DNA from 2 places in the Endomicrobium proavitum genome. Region 2 is predicted to be linked to the other one. Evidence: riboswitches for the same ligand, from Rfam matches in the RefSeq annotation. Region 2 holds a riboswitch; the other holds the start of a gene.
What was found. A riboswitch is a leader RNA that binds a small molecule or an ion and turns the genes downstream of it on or off. The one in region 2 is predicted to bind cobalamin.
Positions count from the first base shown of each region.

Region 1: another riboswitch for cobalamin. It lies ahead of Epro_RS02060 (TonB-dependent receptor plug domain-containing protein); the one in region 2 lies ahead of Epro_RS04980 (ribonucleoside triphosphate reductase).

Region 1 covers NZ_CP009498.1:507,734-512,165, reverse strand. Annotated here, with positions in the region: gene Epro_RS02065 (glycosyltransferase family 39 protein) at 1-527, shown strand, start outside; gene Epro_RS02060 (TonB-dependent receptor plug domain-containing protein) at 587-2,428, opposite strand; adenosylcobalamin-variant (AdoCbl-variant) riboswitch at 2,452-2,550, opposite strand; gene Epro_RS02055 (ABC transporter ATP-binding protein) at 2,607-3,404, opposite strand; gene Epro_RS02050 (FecCD family ABC transporter permease) at 3,401-4,366, opposite strand; gene Epro_RS02045 (ABC transporter substrate-binding protein) at 4,356-4,432, opposite strand, start outside.
Region 2 covers NZ_CP009498.1:1,152,099-1,156,530, forward strand. Annotated here, with positions in the region: partial or broken gene Epro_RS04980 (ribonucleoside triphosphate reductase) at 1-2,054, opposite strand, end outside; cobalamin riboswitch at 2,208-2,416, opposite strand; gene Epro_RS04985 (flavodoxin family protein) at 2,476-3,099, opposite strand; gene Epro_RS04990 (OmpA family protein) at 3,231-4,432, opposite strand, start outside.

The sequences.
Region 1 (4,432 bases), 640 kb from region 2:
TGTTTAAATTTATAAACCAAAATATGCACATTAAGCCTTTAGATTATTTAATGGGCGCATTTTCATATTTAGATTCAAAAAATTTCAATCTGTGGTTTATATCAGTTCTTATTGTATCTATTGTTATTTTATGGAACAATAAAAAAGAAAAATTCTGGACAAGCGTCGCTCTTTTGGCAAGCGTTTTGGTTGCGTCTTCTTTGATAACATACTTTTTAAAACATTATTTTGAAAGACCAAGACCTCTTGCAACTTTTGGCGACGGCAACGTCAATATTTTTTATGAAAAGCTTTACAAAAACTCTTTCCCGTCGGGGCACACTCAATCCGTTTTTGCCGCATGCGCGTTTATGTTTATGACGGTGCGCAAATATTGGTATTTATATATTATTTTAGCCGTTGGAATGGGTTTTGAAAGAATTTATGTAGGCGCTCATTTTCCGTCGGATGTTGTTGCCGGAGCCACGGTAGGAACCGTTACCGCTTACGTGATTGTAACATTGTTTAAGAAATATTCTAAAATCTAAATACTTTCAATAAAAAAAAAGCCTGCGGAATAAATTCCGCAGGCTTTTTTTGTTTTCTATTATTCCAAAATTTTCACATTCACTCCGCCGTAAACTGCAGCGCCGGGCATTGGATATCCGGAAGACATTTCATATTTTGTCTCCGTAACATTTACGCCTTTCGCCCATAAACTTACAGCTTTTGTTATATCGTAATTAACATTTACGTCAAGCGTTATAAAATTTTTAAGGCTTGTTGTGTTAGCCGCATTTGTCCAAACTTTGTCTTTAAAGTATGCGGTAGCCGATAAAGAGAAATTCCTAAAAGGTTTTATTGTAAGGGTGTCGCTTACCGTATGCTGCGGTTTATACGGCAGCGCTTTTTTAGTATCTTCATCTTTAGCTTCAAGATATGCGTAACCTACGGTATTTGACAGCCACGGCATTAATATAATACCGGCAGAAAATTCAGCGCCGTATTGAACCGCGGAGTTTATATTTTGAACGTGCGTTTCTCCCCACATGCCTAATGAAGGATCAAAAACCCATGCTATCAAATCTTTACTCTTTATATAAAACGCATCGGCGGATAATTTAATTTTATTACCGAAATATTCTATTCCAAAATCAAAAGAATTTCCTTTTTCGGGAACAAGATTAGGATTGCCGTACATATCATAAGATGGCTGATCCCAATAAAGCTCCGTAAAAGCGGGAGCTCTCCAAACTTTTCCGGCGTTGCCTGAAAATTTTAAATTGTCGGTTATTGAAAATACGGCAGACACAGACGGTGTAACAGCTGTTCCAAATTGCGAATTATTATCGTATCTGACTCCCGGTATTAACGACAATTTCCACAACTTTAAATTTAATTGCGCATATGCCGCATAATTTTTTCTTGAATGCGATGAGCTCCAGCCCGTAAGCTCTTCTTTTTCTTTATATATTTCATCAGCTAATTCCGCGCCTAACAAAATAAGATTTTTATAATGAAAATCTATTTGTCCGCCGGCAACTTCGGAATTGTATTTATATTGCGCATCGGAAAGCATCCATGTAGGATCGTAAGGATTTCCTCCTCCGATATCGTTATAATCTCTGTCGTTGTTGGAAGAGTATCCGCTTATATTTAACCCGACAGCTTCCGTCTTTAAAGAGTAATCCGCTTTAATATATCTGTTTGAATCTTTTTGAGTATTGTCCGCAGTAAGCCAAGTGGTTGCGCCGGGGGTGCCGTAGTTGCTTGAGAAAACATTTCCGGTAAGCGTAAGCTCTGAATTTTTGCTCGTCTTTAACAAACCGTTAAAGAAAATATTATCGCCGTCATATTTAGAATTTTCCCTACTTCCGTTACTTTTTGTTTTATCAAAAGAAACAAGAATTCCGCCGTTATCGCCGGCAGCTACTTCCGTAAGATGCAATTTGGAAGTATCAAAACTTCCGTAAGAAAAACCGACGTCAACAAAAGAGCCGGGCTTTGCTTTTTTTGTAATAATATTTATTACTCCGCCGAACGCCCCTGCCCCGTATATTGCGGCGCCCGCTCCTCTGATTATTTCAATTTTTTCAATAACAGAAACGGATATGGCGGAAAAATCCGCGCTGCCTAAACCTGCATCATTAACTTTTCTTCCGTCTATTAAAACCAACGTCTGCAAAGACGATGCGCCGCGAATAGAAATGCTTTGCGCTGCGCCCACGGTTCCGTTAGATCTGAAATCTACTCCTGCTTGAGTTTCCAAAAGCTCGCCGAGAGTTTGCGCATGGGACTCTTCAATAGCTTTTTTTTCTATTACCGTAACATTAGCCGGCAAATCTTTAATATCTTCTTCCTGCTTTGTCAAACTCAAGAAAACTTCTTGAGCAAGCCCTACGTTTGAAAACACCAACAAACTGCATAACACAACCGCTAACTTTTTCATTTTTTGCCTCCATGGGGCGTTTTATTTTTGCAGGCGCTCTGACTTATGGACAAAAAACGTCCAATCACAGTAGCCGGACTGTTTGCGATTTTCACGCAATTCTCCCGCACAACAACAAATAAAAAGCGTAAAGTGAAATTAATGTGTAGCGCTTTGCGCGAAGCGCAAAACACAATATTTACACTTTTAACTTTTCACTTTGTCGTTTCACTGGTATAACATACGGCTTTCCCGACATTGGGTTAGTTTTTACAACAACCCTTGTTTTATATACGCTTTCAATATCTTTGTAATTTAAAACTTCTTCCGGAGCGCCTGCATTACGAATTTTTCCGCCGTCCATAAGAATTATTTTGCTGCAAAACTCGCCGGCGGCATTTAAATCGTGTAACGTTGTAATAATTGTTTTATTGTGTTTCTCGTTTAAAACTCTTAATAATTCCAAAATATCGTTCTGGCTGCCTATGTCAAGATGCGAAGTGGGTTCGTCCAAAACTATAATATCCGTTTCCTGCGCCAGCGTTTGGGCTATTAGTACTTTTTGTTTTTCCCCGCCGGAAAGTTCATTGATATTTCTGTTCTCAAAAACTTTTATACCGGTAAATTCCAAAACATTGCCTACGGCTTCTAAATCTTTTTTTGACGGAATTTTAAATACATTCATATACGGATATCTTCCAAGCAGCACAAAATCTTTAACTGAAAACGGAAAAACAGTATCTATACTTTGCGGCATAAAAGCAACGGTTTTTGCAAACTCGGATTTTTTAACGGAATTTATATTTTTATTATTTATTTCTATAGCGCCTGAAGAAAGTTTAAGCAAATTACACAGAGTTTTAAGAAGCGTGCTTTTCCCCGCGCCGTTGCGCCCGATAATTCCGGCAAAAGAACCTTTTGGAATATTAAAACTTACATCCTTTAAAATAGGAGTGTGTTTTTGATAACCTGCAAAAATATTTTTTACATTTATCATAACGCCGTCCTGTTTGATTTAATAAATAAAAAAATAAAAAATATTCCGCCGATAATGCTTGTTACAACCCCAACGGGAATTATAACGGGCGCAAACAACATTCTTGCCAAACTGTCGCAAAGCGGCAAAAAAACTGCGCCTGCAAGCGCCGATACAGGTATAAGCAAAGCGTGATTTGAGCCGATAATTTTACGCATTATATGCGGCATCATAAGACCAACAAAACCTATTACTCCGCAAACCGATACGGCGCAAGCGGTTATAAGCGATGCGGTTAAGAAAATTATTTTAATTGTCTTTTGAGTATCAATACCAAGCGTTTCGGATTTATCGCCGCCCAAAGCAACGGCATTTATAATATTTCCGGATAAACATAAAATTGCAGTCCCTAAAATAATAACGATAAAAACAAAAGGAAGCAGCCGCTCGTCAAAGTTAGAGAAACTGCCCATAAGCCACATAAACGCATTTTGTATTTGCTGCGCCGACGACAAAACGTAAACAAGCATGACCGCGGAAGAAAAAATATAACTTATTATTACGCCGGATAAAATCATGGAATTTGAATTAAATCTTTTTCCGGAATTTAAAAAATACACTATTGATACGGAAAGCAAAGCGCCCGCAAAAGCGCAAAGAGGTATAAAAAACCAGCCTAAAAAAGTTAAACCAAAAACAAAACCGCATGAAGCGCCAAATGCCGCCCCGCCGGAAATTCCAAGAGTAAAAGGATCTGCCAAAGGATTTCTAAGTATTCCCTGAAAAACGCATCCGGAAGCCGCCAAAGCCGCCCCTGTAACTATTGCCATAAGAACTCTCGGCAAACGAATTTGCCGTATTATCAACAGAGTATCGGCGTCCGGATAAAAGAATGAAACGCCGCCAAACAGTGAAAACAAAAAAACCGCTATAAGAACGACCGTTAAAGAAATAAAAATACAGATATTTTTTTTATTTCGCACCAAATATCTCCGGATAAATTATTTTGGAAATTATTTCTACGCCTATAGCAAACGTTAAAGGCGTAG
Region 2 (4,432 bases):
CGCTGTCATAAAGCCTCCATTTTTAACTGTTGTATTTGCGCGTCTAATTCCGCGACTTTTTCATGTTTGCATTTGGGGCAAAAGCTGTGTTCGCCTTCTATGTATCCGCATTTCGGGCAAACGCTAAACGTAGGCGTTATTGAAAAATACGGCAAGCTGTAATTTTCGCATACGGTTTTTATAAAACTTTTCAAAGCTTCCACATCTTTAATTCGCTCGCCCATAAAAATATGGATTACCGTTCCGCCGGTATATTTTGTCTGCATGCTGTCTTGCAAGTCAAGATTTTCAAAAATGTCGTCGGTATAGTTTACCGGCAGCTGGCTTGAATTTGTATAAAACGGAGTATTTGCAGCGCCGCTTATATTTGCGGAAATTATATCCGGATATTTTTCTTTGTCTATTTTTGCAAGTCTGTAAGACGTGCCTTCCGCGGGAGTAGCTTCAAGATTATAATTATTTCCGGTTTCTTGCTGATACTTTACAAGTATGTCTCTCATAAAATCTAAAACATATTCGCCGAAAGCTTTGCCTTTTGCGCTTCCTACATCTTCCCCGAAAAGATTAAGACACGCTTCGTTAAGACCTACAATGCCGATGGTGGAAAAATGATTTTTCCAATACTCGTTAAAACGTTCTTTAACGCTTCTTAAATAAAAACTCATATACGGATACAAATTTCCCGAAGTAAATTTTTCTAAAACTTTCCTTTTTAATTCAAGACTTTCTTTTGCCGTGTCCATATTTTTCTTTAATATTTCCATAAACTCTTTTTCGTTTCTTGCAAGGTAACCTATGCGCACAATATTTATTGTTACAACGCCTATTGACCCCGTTAAAGGCGCCGCGCCGAAAAGTCCGCCGCCGCGTTTTTGCAGCAGCCTGTTATCTATTCTCAAACGGCAGCACATACTGCGAGCGTCTTCGGGTTTCATATCGGAGTTTATAAAGTTTGCAAAATACGGTATGCCGTATTTTGCCGTAACTTCCCACAGCGCGGAAATATTTTTGTTGTTCCAGTCAAAATCTTTTGTAATGTTATATGTGGGAATGGGAAAAGTAAACACTCTGCCTTTAGCGTCTCCGGCAAGCATAAGCTCCAAAAAAGCCTGATTTAACATATCCATTTCTTTTTGAAAATCGCCGTATCTTTTTTCTTTGCGCTCGCCGCCGATAATTACAGGTTCGTCCTTATAATGCGACGCTACGGTTAAATCCATGGTTAAATTTGTAAACGGCGTTTGAAAGCCAACCCTTGTGGGAACATTTACGTTAAATAAAAATTCCTGCAGAGCCTGCTTTACTTCGTCGTAAGATAACTTATCGTAATAAATAAACGGGGCAAGAAGCGTGTCAAAATTTGAAAACGCCTGCGCCCCCGCGCTTTCCCCTTGAAGCGTATAGAAAAAATTTACAATTTGCCCAAGCGCCGTGCGAAAATGTTTTGCCGGTTTTGCTTCGGCTTTCCCTAAAACGCCTTTGAACCCGCTGATAAGCAAATCCTGCAAATCCCAGCCTACGCAATACGCGCCAAGCAAACCCAAATCGTGCAGATGCAAATCTCCGTTTGAATGCGCGCTGCGTATATTTTCCGGATAAATCTTATTTAGCCAGTAAACTTTGCTTACTTCCGACGATATATAATTGTTAAGCCCTTGCAGCGAATAAGACATGTTGCTGTTTTCGTTTACCTGCCAATCTATTTTTTTTAAATATTGATCAACAAGATCTACGTTAAACGCGGAAGTTATTTCTCTTATTTTACTGTGCTGGTCGCGGTATAAAATATACGCTTTGGCGGTTTTTTTATAAACCGAAGACAACAAAACTTCTTCAACAACATCCTGAACGTTTTCAACCGTCGGTTTTCCCGCGTCTAAAGTTTCCTGCAAAAGAGAAAGCGCTTTTATTGTAAGTTTATCGGCAATGTCCTGCCCGAATTCTCCCGAAGCTTTGCCGGCTTTGGCAATTGCCGACGCAATTTTTTTAGGATTAAACGGCTCCACCGCAGAATTCCTTTTTATAATTGCGCTAAAAAATTCCGAATTTTCCATGTTTTTCTCCTATCGCTTGTCATCCCTGAATGTTATTAAAAAAAGTAAGGCAAATAAAAAATCCCCGCTTGCCTTTGGCAAACGAGGATGCACCCTGATTTCTTGTCCTCTGAAAATTACAAAAGTTTAAGTTATTGTCCGCGATAACTTAAAATCCGTAAAAAATTTTTGGCAGGTCTTCTGGCTTGGGAATATTAAACGTTAAACGTTTATCCTACTTGCCGCGCCTTCCCATTTGCAAAATTCTCAAACAGTGGCTATAAATGCGGCTTTCGTATTTCCCTCACAGCATCGGGAATGCTTCCGATTTTCACGGAATTTCCTGTTAGGCTCTAAGGAGCACCAAAAACTATATATTGTGCGTAAAACTGCGTTAACTACAACATATACTATATTATTGCATATTAAATGTCAACATCTGTTATCTTATAAAATTTGTCCTTTGACGAAATTCTTCGGCTTCGGGAAAAGGTACTCCTGCTTTTTTTGCGGCGTCTATAGATTTTATAAGCCACGCCAAATTTTTGCCGAGAGTTCTCATTGTTTGCAAACCTTCCAAATCTTGTTTTACTTCGTCGGGATTATTCCCGTGAACCATATTCCAATATTGAGAAGAAGCTATGGGCATTTGTGAAATTGTAAAATATTTATTTAAGCGGTCTAACGCGCACGTTGTGCCGGCTCGCCTTGCGGAAACTACGGCGGCTGCTGGTTTAAACGCAAAATACCCGCCTCCGGCAAAAAACAATCTGTCTAAAAACGCAAGCAAACTTCCGTTAGCCGAAGCGTAATAAACGGGCGAACCCAAAACAAGTCCGTCAAAATTTTTTGCTTTAGATATTATTTCATTTACTCCGTCGTTAAAAACGCATTTGCCAAGCTGAGCGCATTTTCTGCACGCTATACAACCCTGCATAGGTTCTTTTCCTATATGGTAAAATTCAGTTTCAATGCCGCCGTCGTTTATAGTTTTTGCAACTTCCGAAAGAGCCGTCTGCGTGCAGCCTTTTTCGTTAGGACTTCCGTTTATAAGCAAAACTTTCATTTTTAAAACCTTCCGCTATTAAATTTTATTCCAATTCAATTATAAAACACTTTTTAATTATATTCAAATAAAAACGAGGCGCGGATTTTTTAACCCGCGCCTCTTGATTTTAAATATCTAACGTTTTCCGGTTATTCAATAAAAACTTCCGCTCTGCGGTTTGCCATTCTTCCTTTTGCCGTTTTATTTGTATCTATAGGCATTGCTTCGCCCATTCCGATATAACCTATTTTATTTTTATCTATTCCGTTTTTAATAAACTCGTCGTAAATAGCTTTCGCCCTTTTGCTTGATAAAGCTATGTTTGCGTTTCTGTTACCGCTTGAATCCGTATGTCCTTCAATAACAATCTTATTATAGCCCGTGTTTTTAAGATATTCTGCCTGATATTTGATATTTCCTTTTGCCGTAAACGTAAGCTGACTACTGCCTACCTTAAAATTTGTCATCGCTAAACGATAAGAGCGTATTTGAGGATCTTGCCTTCTGTAATTTGCGGCAAGATCTTTATTTGCTTGCTCGTTAACGGTAATTTTGTTTAAAATTTCTTCTCTCGGCGGCCTTCTTTCATATTCCGCTTTACGCAAAGCGTCAAGCTGCGCTTCTATTTGCGCTATTTGCTTTTTTATGGAATCCAGCTCTGTTCTCAAAGTAGTCTGTCCTTCTCTTGCGCGCAAGCGTTCCAATTCCACTTTTAACTGTTGTATTCTTGCTCTAATATCGTCAAGCTCGCTGCTGGCATTTATTGTTTTTGCGGATTTGTTTGCGGCGCCTCCAAAAAAATAATTAACGCCGAGATGTCCGAAAATATCATACCGGCGGGCGGCAGTTTGCATATCCGCTTTTGCAAAAAGATACGTATTGCTGAAAATCATATAGTTTGCGCCGGCTCCCAACTCAAAAATATTTCCGCCCTCGTAAGTTCCCACCGGGTTAAAGCCGACGTTTGTTCCTCTAAAAGAAGCGTTTATGTCGGGCTGGGCTCCGGAAAGAAAACGGTTATATTCCATATTGGCATACCAATTCCATTTTCCCACAACTCTTCCTACTTCCACGCCAACTCTTGCGATAATGCGCGTATATGCTCCGCCGTTAACCGTTAAATCTAAACTTTCGGCGCCCGTTTCTTGTATTGTTTGATAAAAATCGCTTTTTGCGGAAAGTCCAGCATACGGTTTTAAATCAACCGAGTCGTCAATCTCTTCAAATACATCGCTGAGTTTAAATTTCAGATCGCCCTGAATATCTGCGCCTATTTGAAATCCGCCGAATTTCGCATTGGCTGTTCTTTGCGCAAAATCAATATATCTGTGCGTTTCAAAACTGTCATAAC